Regions from separate parts of the Solibacillus sp. FSL W7-1472 genome, predicted to be linked through region 2. Evidence: predicted binding sites of a transcription regulator. Region 2 holds the regulator's gene; each other region holds the start of a gene.
The links. The regulator LexA, encoded in region 2, represses DNA repair genes until DNA is damaged. The targets are predictions, from matches to a motif close to CGAACATATGTTCG.
Positions count from the first base shown of each region.

Region 1: a site for LexA is predicted at 3,101-3,114, ahead of addB (helicase-exonuclease AddAB subunit AddB). Genes of this name have one in related genera too.
Region 3: a site for LexA is predicted at 1,166-1,179, ahead of MKY07_RS17100 (carbohydrate kinase). Genes of this name have one in related genera too.

Region 1 covers NZ_CP150208.1:759,953-764,397, reverse strand. Annotated here, with positions in the region: gene addB (helicase-exonuclease AddAB subunit AddB) at 1-3,058, opposite strand, end outside; gene MKY07_RS03610 (TVP38/TMEM64 family protein) at 3,186-3,809, opposite strand; gene MKY07_RS03605 (PDZ domain-containing protein) at 3,949-4,445, opposite strand, start outside.
Region 2 covers NZ_CP150208.1:2,493,565-2,498,009, reverse strand. Annotated here, with positions in the region: gene glnA (type I glutamate--ammonia ligase) at 1-218, shown strand, start outside; gene MKY07_RS12455 (gamma-type small acid-soluble spore protein) at 365-781, opposite strand; gene MKY07_RS12450 (DNA alkylation repair protein) at 964-1,671, shown strand; gene MKY07_RS12445 (5'-3'-deoxyribonucleotidase) at 1,749-2,294, shown strand; gene MKY07_RS12440 (gamma-glutamyl-gamma-aminobutyrate hydrolase family protein) at 2,410-3,105, shown strand; gene lexA (transcriptional repressor LexA) at 3,187-3,810, opposite strand; gene MKY07_RS12430 (LysM peptidoglycan-binding domain-containing protein) at 3,971-4,318, shown strand; gene MKY07_RS12425 (recombinase family protein) at 4,305-4,445, shown strand, end outside.
Region 3 covers NZ_CP150208.1:3,408,931-3,413,375, forward strand. Annotated here, with positions in the region: gene MKY07_RS17095 (pseudouridine-5'-phosphate glycosidase) at 1-61, opposite strand, end outside; gene MKY07_RS17100 (carbohydrate kinase) at 61-1,149, opposite strand; gene motB (flagellar motor protein MotB) at 1,322-2,077, opposite strand; gene motA (flagellar motor stator protein MotA) at 2,061-2,861, opposite strand; gene MKY07_RS17115 (aminopeptidase) at 3,053-4,288, shown strand.

The DNA.
Region 1 (4,445 bases), 1.7 Mb from region 2:
GGATATTTTTCATCGCTACATCCAAATACGTCAACAGCTGCAGTGAAATCCCGTTATATACTTCTGTAAAATCGAGCTTACGGCCGCTAGATTTATAATCAATGACACGCAAATACAGGTTTTCCGCATCTTTATATGCATCGATCCGGTCAATTTGCCCGCGTACATACATTTTCCGGTTATGCTCCAAATCAATTTTCAGTGCTTCCAGCGGATTGCGGTCATCCTGTTCCGTATTTTTATCGTCTCGCTTCCCAAATGGCTTTTCATGAGCAATCGCTTTAAACTTCGACAGCTCACTTTGATTAATGAGCGCATAAATCGTACGGGCAACAATTTTCACAAGCTTTGTTTTAATATATTCGAAACGGTGGCTGCTCTTCAGAATACTGTAAGAGAAATAATCCGCCAGTTTTGAAATCGTTTCATCCGCTTTTTTATAGCACGCTACATATGTTGTGAGCGGAATCGATGGCTCTTTCTCGGATAAAATCGTCCGGATCGCCTCATGGAACAGATCGCCCATCGCGAACGTTTCCAGCTTGAATTCTGTACGCTCCTGCAATTTCAGCCCGTAGGACGCAAAATGCGAATACGGACAGCTGTAAAAGCGTTCGATACGCGATACACTCGCCAAGAAATCTTCTCCATACAATGCTGTCGCTACTTCTTCCGTTAGCGGCTCCGCTTCATTTGTCGTATATAAAGGTTTTTCCACGACATTCAGCACATCTTTCCAGCCCTGTTCCCGTTCGTAAAAAGCTTTTAATGCTGCCCATTCTTCGGTAAGTGGACGTCGTTCGTGCTGCGCCTGCTTCAGCTGGGTCATTAAGAAGCCAATTGCTGGTGATGGGTGCTGTATATAATTGAGCACATTGTCTTTTTGGAACTCATCAAGCGGGTCCATCGCAATTTTCCGATGTGGCAGTGTACGAACCGATTGTTCATCTGGTGTACCGCGGTTTTCCGTCATTTCAAACATGCTGTGAAGGCGGTTAATATAAAGTGAAGGCAGTTTGCTTTTACTTTCCTCGTCTGCATTTGCATACGTAATATATAGATATTGTGTCGATGAAGAAATTGCCCGGTAAAACAGGAAGCTTTCCTGCAGGAGCCTGCTTTTTATACCTGGTGCAAGTTCCACATCGATTTTTTCAAATGTTTCACGCTCATCATCAGACAGCAGACCTCCCGCTTCCATACGCATCGGGTACACCCCGTCATTGACACCGATTACGAAAATCGCCTTTTTATTATCAAATCGCGCAAACTCGACAGTCGAAACGGTCACTTCATCCAATGTCGGCGGTACACTTGCAAATTCAAGTGTTTCAAAGCCTTCATCCAAAATTTGCGCAACTTCTTTCAACGGCATAACTTTATCGCCGAACATCAGGTCAAACTGCTCCAGAATATGAATCCAGCCATTCCAAGCCTGCTCATGCTCCAATGACTGATGCAGTGAAGCGGACTGCTCTTCCTGCTCTTGCATTTTTAACAGTTTTTTATAAATATCAAGCTGCTCCATAAATTCATACAGTGCAACGACAATTTCACGGCCAGTCTTTTTGCCTTTCAACCGGTTTTGCAATGCCAGTACCGGTTCACGGATTAAGTCTCGTACCGATTTCAAAAGCTGTTCATGCTCCAGCTCGTCTTCTGTCTGGACCGCGTTTACTTTTTCCAGTGATTTAAAGCGGCGGTAATGCCATACTTCCTCTTTCATCCAACGGTCATGAACAATCCCTTTCGCAATGACGAAGTTTTCCAAAATATCCGCTCTGTCTCTCATCGCGACTAAGTTGGCTCCATATGGGAAGAACAGATCTGTTTTTATACTTCTGAAAATCGGTTCGTATTTCCAGTTAGTTGTGATAATTTCCAGTACAGATCGACTAAATTCGATAAGCGGATGATAAAGCATCGCCCGCTTCTCATTTGAGAAAAACGGAATTTCATACTGTGTAAAGGTCGTTCCGATAATCGCATCATATACATCTGCCTGACGGTACATAATCCCGATATCTTTATAACGCAGCCCCTTTTCCAGAACGAGCTGTTTAATTTCCTGGGCAATACCTTGCACTTCTGCGCGCGGATTTACGCCTTCCAATATTTTCGTGTGTCCCGTTGATTCGACTGGTCTATCGGTAATTTTGTCGAAGCAATGTTCAATATGGAGCAAGTCCCGATTTGACGCACGGTAGTTTACTTCTAAATGAACACGCGGCTCCTCTTCAATATCAATTCCTCGTTCGAATCGTAACTTTTGCAGCTCATTCTTTATTTTGTCATACGTCATCGCAGCTCTGTAAAATACCGAGCCTTCCAGTAGATCCATTTGCGGGTCTTCCATCGGGAGCACAATTGTGACACTCTTCGCATAAATAAGCAGCTCTTTTAAAATGGCAAATTCCTGTCCATTAAACGAAACAAACCCGTCCAGATAAATATCGGTATTGCGCAAGCTTTCCATTTTCGGAATGCGTTCAATTAGCAGCGGGAAATAGCCATCGCCATCAATATAATCTGTCCCGATCCGTTCATGCAGCTGCTTTAAAATAATATTCAGGTCATGTAATTTATGAAGCAGTACTTCACTTGCCCCATTTAATCTTAATGACTCGATCAATGGCTCGATTGTTTCCACATCGATATGATATTGGCTGAATTCCTTTAAAATCTGCTCGACTTCTTTCGTAAAACCGGGTTTACCTGCCGCGCGTTTAAATAATAGGAACTCTTCCTGATGTTCTTCCAAAATACGTCGTAACAGCATGCGGTACCCTGTGCCGTCAATACGTTCGCGGGCGATACCTCCTTCATTTTGCAGCACAAACCAGGCCAGCCGTTTGAATGTCATAACCTGTGCACGCATCATTCCTTCAATGTCATAGTTCGTCGTCAGCTCATATTCCGTTGTAAACGACATTTGGTCAGGAACTAAAATAAAAATTGGATATCCAAATATATTTGTTTTTAACTCATTGACTATTTCACGGTGTATCAAAGTCGTTTTCCCCGTGCCTGCCCGTCCTGTTATAACTCGTAACGTCACAATTCCCACCTCACTTCTATTTCTTTCTTCTATTATAATATAAGAATGCATGTTCGCGCATTAATTGCCATCATACAAAAAAGCCCTGTCTTTTCACAATTTGTTAAAAGACAAGACTGAAGCATTTTTATTTATGTTTTCGTAATTTTCCAATCTCACGCAAATCTCTTTCCACACGCTTATTTAAAATGTGTTCGATCAATTTGCCGATTCCCCAAATAATTAAAATAATCACAGCTGAAATAATAAGTTTTCCAGGAGAGGTTAAAATATCACGTAGATCACTGCCTAAATAGCTAATCAAGAAGATCAAGATCGGTTTTGATATAAGGAGAGTCAAAAAATAATATTTCTTTTTTATATTGGATAATCCCGCGACCGTATTGACAACGACAACAGGTGTAAATGGCAGGCACAGCAGCACAAACAATGGTGTAAATCCTCTAATGTCCACCCAGTTAATCAGTTTTTTCACTTGTTTCTGCTCTTTAATCCGACGGAAAAGACGATACTTCCCAAACATGCGAATCATGAGAAAGAACATGTAGGAGCCTGCGACCGTTCCAAGCCATGACAGTAAAAACCCCCAAAATAACCCGTAAGCTGCAGCATTGGCGATGATGATTACAAACAGCGGCAATACAGGAATAAATGATTCCAGGAACGTTAAAAAAATGCCGAAAAACGGACCTAACAGTTTATATTTTTCTACAATTGTTTCAATATTATCGATTGTCATCCAATCTAACATAACAGCTCACCCCTACCAAAAACGATAAAAATTCCTGAAGCTACACAATGTTGTCTAGTACAATTTAATCTTAACATAATTTCTTTATACCCGTTTTCACCAAAAAAAAGAACCTCGTCTTAACGAGATTCTTTTGAAATTAACTAACAACTAATAATCCAATTTTATGGTTATCATCTCGATGGACAACATGCTGGGCTAGACGCAATTCACCTGAATGATCAAGCACTTCCAAGCGACAATGGGCAGCATTAATCTGCAATGCTTTGTACAAATCTTCTTCTGTAAAAACATCTTGTCCATTTACACGTTTAATAATTTCACCTGCAGCAAGTCCCATTTTCTCAGCAGGAGAATCTGGTAAAATGCCGGCAATCATCACACCTTTATCACTGCGTACAACAGCATAACTGTTGCGGTCCTCTGAGCGGCTATAATGAATACCGATAATTGTACGGGAAATTGCACCTAGTGCTAATGCAGCTGCACCTAGTATCGGCAGGAAATAAGCCGCTAGTCCGACAACCAGCACAAATTGTCCTATCATAATAATCGAGCGTCCCATTTGAGGATACACATTCATCGGCAGCTTTTGGCGCACCATCTGCTGGAATCCGATAATAAACGGGAAAACAA
Region 2 (4,445 bases):
ATGTAATGAGCGAAGAAGAGCGTAAAGCTAACGGCATCGATAATCTGCCTGCAGCTTTAGATGATGCATTAGCATTACTAGCAAAAGATGAAGTGGTTCAAAGAGCATTAGGCAACCATATCTATGCGAACTTTAAAGAAGCAAAAGAAATTGAGTTCGATATGTACCGTTCAACTGTTCACCAGTGGGAACGCGACCAATATATGAAAATGTACTAAGAAGAAAGGGCTGGGGCTAAAATTCCAGCTCTTTTTTTTGCATTTTTTTTGTATAGTCGTATTCAATTTTAACCAAAATAACTGTTGTAATTTATTCGTATAATATAAAAGAAACCGGCAATATAAATTGCCGGTTCAATAATGCATTATTTATTGCCGTTTTGGAAACGGTTTTTACCGTAAGAGCCAGAAGCTTGCTGTTTTTTAGCTTCAGCTTGCTGGTTTTGCTGTTTTACCTGGTTAACATCTGTTTCCATCCCAAACTCAGCGTTCATTGAAGTGAGTTTTTTCTGTAAACCACTGTTTGTAAACACACCAGAAGCTTGTTGCTTTTTAGCTTCAGCTTGCTGGTTTTGCTGTTTCACCTGGTTAACGTTTGTTTCCATACCAAACTCAGCATTCATTGAATTCAGTTTCTTCTGCAAACCGCTATTTGCAAACGCACCAGAAGCTTGTTGCTTTTTAGCTTCAGCTTTTTGGTTTTGCTGCATTACTTGGTTAACATCCGTTTCCATTCCGAATTCGGCGTTATTCTTGTTATTGATGTTTTTATTTTTTGACATCAAAATCACCTCCTGACATTATTCTGTTCAGAGGTTGCTTTATTATTCGGTTAAATCAATTGCCAATTTTTTAAAAATTTTAAATGTGCGATCACCAATGCTTCAGTACCTTGGAATGATAAGTATATAAATCGTATAATAAGAAGGATTAAAATTTACCGATTGAACATAAGGAGGCTATTATGAAACTTGATACAATGATGCAAGAATTAGAGGCATTGGGTAAAGAGCGTACAAAAAAGATTTATATGTCCAATGGAGCAAAGGAGCCGTTATTCGGTGTAACGACTGGCTCGATGAAACCGTATGTAAAACAAATAAAAATAAATCAGGAGCTGGCTGAACAGCTTTATGCGACAGGCAACTATGATGCAATGTATTTTGCCGGGGTTATTGCGGATCCGAAAGCAATGACTGAAGAAGATTACGATCGCTGGATTGAACAAGCCTATTTTTATATGATTTCCGATTATGTTGTTGCAGTGACTTTGGCTGAATCCGATATTGCGCAAGAAGTAAGCGATAAATGGATTGCAAGTGGTGAGGAACTAAAAATGTCGGCAGGTTGGCATTGTTACTGCTGGCAGCTCGGCAATCGTAAAGATGAAGAATTTTCAAAAGAAAAATTATTGGGTATGCTTGAGTATGTAAAACAAAATATCCGTCAAGCACCACCACGTACACAAGTAGCAATGAATAACTTTGTCATGACAGTAGGTGTTTCATTTAAACCTCTACATGAAGAGGCTGTCCAATTCGCTAAGGAAATCGGGCCAATTGAAACGAAACGTGAAGGGAAAAAGCCGGGTTTGCTGCACGCTTTTGCTGAAATAGAAAAACAGGTGGAAAAAGGACGAATCGGCTTTAAACGTAAATATGTACGCTGTTAATTGTAAAGAGTTATACCTTGTTTTTTCGCCATACAATTGTATAAACTAAAATTAGGAATTTTCAAGGAGGCTATTACATGAAAAAAAGCATTGCCATCGATATGGACCAGGTGCTGGCTGACTTTTATTCGAAATTATGTGTTACATATAACGAGAATTTCGGGACAAATTTTACCGATGAAGAATTTCTTCTGACGACACAGCGCGATTTACCTAGAGAAGATGCGAAAAAATTATTTGCTCTATTAAATGAGCCCGGCTATTTCAGAGATTTAAAAGTACTGGATGAAGATGCAATTGATGTCATTCGAGAGCTGCAGGAGCATTATGAGATTTATATTGCGACAGCTGCCATGGATGTACCCGGGTCATTTACAGCGAAGTACGATTGGTTAATGGAGTATTTACCATTTATTAAAACACAGAACATAGTGTTTTGTGGAAATAAAGCGGTAATACATACTGATTATTTAATTGACGATAGCCCACGCCAACTCAAGTCATTTAAAGGAACAGGTATATTGTATTCGATGCCGTACAATCGATCAGAAGAAGGTTTCATGCGTGTGAACAACTGGAAAGAAATTAAACAGTATTTTATAAAACAACTGGAAATTGTTTAAAAGGGAAAGGGTTGCAATCAGGCAATCCTTTTATATTTTTGTAGTAACTTAGCTTAACGAAATAGTATAATTTAAATAATTGGAATTATCTTTAAATTGTAAGGGGATAGAATGAATGAAACCGATTATTGGATTAACAATGTATGATTTTGACAAGAAATTGGATATAAACAACGCATATTTGACGTCGATAGAACTAGCGGGGGGTATACCAATTTGTATACCGAATGCTACGGAAGAAAACGTAGAAGCAGTATTAAATTTAGTTGATGGCCTCGTATTAATTGGTGGAGCGGATATCGATCCATTATTGTTTAATGAGGAACCGCACCGTCATATCGGTAGTGTTGTTAGAAAGCGTGATGACAGCGATCTTTTATTAATGAAGGCAGCCTTTAAAAGACAAATGCCTGTTCTAGGTATTTGCCGTGGACAACAAATTATGAATGTTGCATTCGGAGGTACGATAATTCAGGATATACCATCACAGGTAGAGAATACAATCTTACATAAACAACCTTCAAAGCGTGGAGAATTGGCACATACCGTTGAAGTGAAGACACCGAAATTTAAGGAGATTTTTACAGAAGAAACATTCCGTGTTAACACTTTTCACCATCAATCTGTAGGAAAGTTAGGGGAAGGACTTCTTGTTTCGGCAGTTGCGAAAGACGGCATTATTGAAGGAATTGAACACAATTCCCATCCGTATTGTGTGGCGGTACAATGGCACCCGGAAGAATTGGCGCCAAACGGGGATGTTTATGCACAGCGCTTATTTAAAAGTTTTATAGAAGCATGCCATAAGTAATAAAAGGCTCAGTCGTTTACGGCTGAGTTTTTTTATTCCATTAAAAAACTTGCCGATTCTATTAGAATGGCAAGCTTCTGATTAATGAATATTTCGATAGAGGCCGACTACTTTACCTAAAATAGAAACCTGATTGACAATGATCGGCTCCATTGAACTGTTCTCAGGCTGTAAGCGGAAATGAGTTTTTTCTTTGTAAAAGCGTTTGACTGTCGCTTCATCATCTTCCGTCATTGCTACAACAATCTCTCCATTGTTCGCGGTAGACGTTTTTTTGACGATTACATAATCCCCATTTAAAATTCCGGCTTCAATCATGGATTCACCCATAATTTCAAGCATAAATAGTTCTTCTTCCGGTGAGCCGTAAGCATCCGGCAACGGGAAATATTCCTGAATATCCTCGATTGCGGAAATAGGCAGACCAGCTGTAACTTTACCGATTAACGGAACATGGATGACACCTTGTTTGGTGATGTTCATCTCTTCCTGGTCCAATATTTCAATGGCACGCGGTTTAGTAGGGTCACGACGGATAAGCCCTTTACTTTCTAAACGAGCTAAATGCCCGTGGACAGTTGAACTGGAAGCTAAACCTACCGCTTCTCCAATTTCGCGTACTGATGGCGGATAGCCTTTAGAACGAACTTCCTCTTTTATAAAAGTTAGAATAGCCTGCTGCCGCTTTGAAATTTTTTGTGTCAACTAACTCACCTCTTTATCATGCTATTTTTCTTAAAGTAAGTATAGCAGTATGCGAACACGAATGCAAACATAAGTTCGAAAAAACGGTTGACAAAAACATATGTTCGTATTATTATGAGAACAAATATTCCGAACATATATTCGAAAGAGGGTTTTACAAATGAAAAAAACTAAACTAAATGGCTTTACATCAATGTTTCTACTATTCTCTGTACTTATGATTGCTTTATTCATGATGCAGGACGATAAAATAGAATTATACGAACACGTTAGCATAGAGCATGGCGATACTTTATGGTCGTTGGCAGAACAATACCGTGGTAAAATGGCTAAGCATGATTGGATCGATGAAGTGAAAAAGGAAAACGGATTGCTGGATGAAAAAGTTGTTTTAGGACAAGTACTGGTTGTACCTGTAGAAAAAGATTCACAATACATTGCCCAGCTGAATGAATCCACTGATATGCAATCGATTAAAGTAGTGAGAGGGAACAATGATAAAAACTAAAGCAGTAATTTATTGCCGTGTCAGTACGGATAAAAATACACAGGAAACGTCACTAGTACGTCAGCAAGAAGAGCTGACAAAGTATGCGAAAACATTCGGCTATAATGATGTGGAGATTTTCATGGAT
Region 3 (4,445 bases), 920 kb from region 2:
TTGGTAAGCCTTTCTCTTTAGCTTCTAATACCTCTTGTGAATATGATAAATATTGTTTCATTATAAATTCCTCCATTCAATTAAATTATCTTTTGTTAAATCTTCACGTACTGTTTTATCCGATTGCAATGTTTTCGATGCATTTACCAACCCGAGCTGGATTGCTTCTTCAAGCTCTTCATCGTTTAATACACCATGTAAAAATGCACTAACAAAAGCATCTCCGGCACCTGTAACATCTACTATATTTCTAGTTGCAATGGCTTTGTAGTGTACTATATTACCTTCGTTCCCCACCATTACTCCATGTTCGCCAAGAGTGAGCACAACATGCTCCGCTCCTTTTTGCAACAACATGTTAACAGCCTTTTCATATTGGCTATATGTTTCCAGCTTCACATTTAAATAGCTTTCCGCTTCATCTCGATTGCAAATAAAGTAACGGATACCGTGCAGATCCTGCGACATATTTTTCATCTTAGGTGAAGAAACAGGGATAACCGCCAATGCGATATTACGCTCTATTGCGAAATTCCTAATATATTCTACTGTTTCTAACGGGCTGTTTAAGTCAATGACAATACAGCTGGCATTTTGTAGTATCGCTTCGTGCTTTTTTAAAATACTCGGCAACAACTGATCATAAATCGCCATATTTGCCATCGATATTACCAGTTCACCCATATTATCAAGTACTGCTGTATAAGAACCTGTATTATAATCGTTTAATTTCTCTACTAAATCCACATTCATCATACTCTTACAATTTTGTTCAATAAATGCACTATCATGATCTTCACCCATTACAGTAATTAAGGAAACACGGTTACCTAACCGCCCTAAGTTTTCAGCTATATTGCGGGCAACACCGCCTACCGATTCTGTAACAGAAGCAGGATTGGAAGTCCCTAATTGGACATTTTGCTCAATAGTGAATTTACGATCGATATTGGCACCACCAATTGCAATGATTTGATTTTTCTCTGGCAAAACATAGGCACGTCCTAAAATTTCCCCTCGTTTTATAAGCGATGAGATTATATTAGCTAGCGCTGGCCTGGACATTCCCAGTTGTTCTGCCATTTCCTGTTGTGATAAGTAGGGATTCTTCTTTATTAATTGGAAAATCAATTTTTCCTTTTCATTCAACTTTATCACCTCTAATCAAACATTTGTTTATAATTATAAACTTTTGTTTACGTAATGTCAAATTAATATTAAATTTTTCGTCTTGCGTAGTATGGAAGTACTTTCTTCTTTTATGAGCTGTGACATAATAAAAAAGCTGTTTGGAAAGTTTCCCTTCCAAACAGCTTTCTTGCTATTCTACTATTACATCGCCATTTTCTGCTATACGTGGCTGTACGAGCACCTCAACACGGCGGTTTTTAGCTCTGCCTTCTTTAGTATCATTCGTAGCTATCGGCTGGAATTCTCCGAAACCTTTTACACTGAAGTATTTGGAATCAAGTTGTTCATTTCCTGAAACGATTTCTTTCATGAAGTTTACTGCACGCATTACAGACAGATCCCAGTTGGAATCGAATTCAGGTGTCTTAATCGGTACATTATCTGTATGACCAGTAATGACAATATTACGCGGTGGATCAAACATTAATAATTGAGCAAGCTCGTCAGCAATTGTTGCATATTCCGCTTTCACATCTGCTCGTCCCATATCGAATAAAATACTGTCCCGGATGGTAATTAATAATCCCTCTTCTGTCATTTTCGTTTCAAACTGGTCTTCCAGCTCATTAATCGCAATAAACTCGTCCACACGGTTTTGCGTTTCATGTAGGCGTTGCTGATCTTCCATATATTTAGAGATACCTGTTGGTGTAGAGTTATCCGGTGTTTGTATGATAGATGAGTTGTCCATTACACCTGTGCCACCGGTAAAAATATTATTAAATACTGCAGACATTTGCTCCAATTTTTTCTCATCCACTGAGCTTGATGCAAAAAGTACAATAAATAATGCTAGTAATAACGTTAATATATCTGCATAAGGTACTAACCAGGACTCGTCAATATGTTCCTCATGCTTTTTATGTCTTTTACGCTTCTTTGCCAAGGCCACCCGCCCCGCTTTCGGTAATTTGCTTACGTTCTTCCATTGTTAAATATGAAGCCAGCTTTTGCTCGATTACTCTAGGTGCTTCACCTTCAAGTACGGATAAAATCCCTTCAATCATCATTAGCTTTTGCTTAACTTCTACAGCGGATTTACGTTTTAACTTGTTTGCAAAAGGATGCCATAATACGTACCCAGTAAAGATACCTAATAATGTCGCAACAAAGGCCGCTGAAATGGCGTGTCCTAATTTATCAATATCAGACATATCTTTTAATGCAGCAATAAGGCCTACTACAGCACCTAATACCCCAAGTGTCGGTGCATAAGTACCTGCTTGTGAAAAAATGCCTGCTCCACTTGCATGGCGGTCTTCCAGCGCTTCAACTTCCTCTGTTAAAACATCGCGAATATAGTCTGCGTTTTGTCCATCAATCGCTAATGTCAGTCCATTTTTTAAAAATGGATCTTCAATTTCAGCTGCTTTGCTTTCTAATGCCAATAGCCCTTCACGACGAGCTAAATCTGCCCATTGTGAAAACATTTTGATCAAGTCGATATCACTCGCGAGTTTTGTTTCTGAAAATAAAATTTTAAAAAGCTTTGGAATTCTTTTTAATTCCTTCATTGGGAAAGCGATTGTAACTGCAGCAATCGTACCAAAAATAATAATTAAAATAGCAGCAGGGTTTATTAACACTTCCGGTGTAACGCCCTTTAAAAACATCCCGAATAACAGGGCGATAAAGGCGATGATAACCCCAACAACTGATGAAATATCCATATGTAGTACCTCCAAATTACGATGTCTTTTCTTATTTCGGTATATTTAAATTTTTATTAACTTCCTTTACACTAGTTATAAGAAGATTTTTTTATTTTTGACACATTATTGTTCTTTTCTGAGCTGGAATATGAGTAATAATAGGTTAAGAATTAACTAATTTTTAAGATAATTATTGGAGGAATGAATCAATGAATTCAACGTTCGAAGCAAAGCTAACGAAATACGCAGAACTAGCAGTAAAAATCGGTGTCAATATTCAGCCAAATCAATATTTGTATATTGCAGCCTCTATCGAATCGGCACCCTTTGTACAAGTAGTGACAAAAATCGCTTATGAAATTGGAGCCAAACAAGTATTTGTAGATTATACAGATGATCAAATAACACGTACTCGATATGAGTTGGCACCGGCGGATTCTTTCGATTTCTTCCCGCCTTGGAAAGTACAGGAACGTGAATGGCTTGCTGAAGAAGGTGCGGCATTTATGAGCATCGTATCCCAAAGCCCCGATTTACTGTCTGGCATTGATTCAAAACGTATTGCATCATTCCAAAAGGCTTCAGGCACTGCATTGAACAAATATCGTCAATATGTTCAGTCAGATAAAATTAGCTGGACGGTCATTGCAGCTCCATCTAAACAATGGGCTCGTAAAGTATTTCCTGAATTGCCGGAAGAAAAGCAAGTAGAGGCATTATGGGATGCCATCTTTAAAGCAACACGTGCGGATCTGGATAACCCGGTAGAAGCATGGGCACAGCATAATGACAACTTGCATGAAAAAGTTGATTACTTAAACAATAAAAACTATGCAAAATTACACTATACAGCTCCAGGGACGGACTTGACGATCGAGCTTCCTAAAGGACATTTATGGTGCGGGGCAGGCAGTATTAACGAAAAAGGCGAAGAGTTCATGGCAAATATGCCGACAGAAGAAGTTTTCACAGTACCACATAAAGATGGTGTTAACGGGTATGTATCTAGTACAAAGCCATTAAGCTATGGTGGTAATATTATCGATAACTTTAAACTTACATTTGAAAACGGTCGTATCGTTCAAGTAGAGGCAGCACAAGGTGAAGAAGTATTAAAAAATCTTGTTGCTACAGACGAGGGATCACATTATTTAGGAGAAGTGGCGCTTGTTCCATTCCATTCTCCAATTTCACAGTCGAATATTTTGTTTTACAATACACTATTCGATGAAAATGCATCAAATCACTTGGCAATTGGCAGCGCCTACGCATTTTGTATCGAAGGCGGCAAGTCAATGTCGTCTGATGAATTAAAAGCTCACGGTTTAAATGAGAGCATTACACATGTCGACTTCATGATTGGCTCTGAACAGATGAATATTGATGGTGTTACAGCTGATGGGCAAAGCGAGCCAGTTTTCCGTAATGGGAACTGGGCATTTTAACCGCTGTTTCACTTCCGGCTTTACCGATAAATAAAATTTCAAGATGTCGCCATATTTACAGTTTTTTCTACATTAACTAACTAAATTACCCTACAATGTTCCAATTTAATAGGGTATAATTGGTTAATGATTGTTATTACTAAATAGAGAGGAGTTT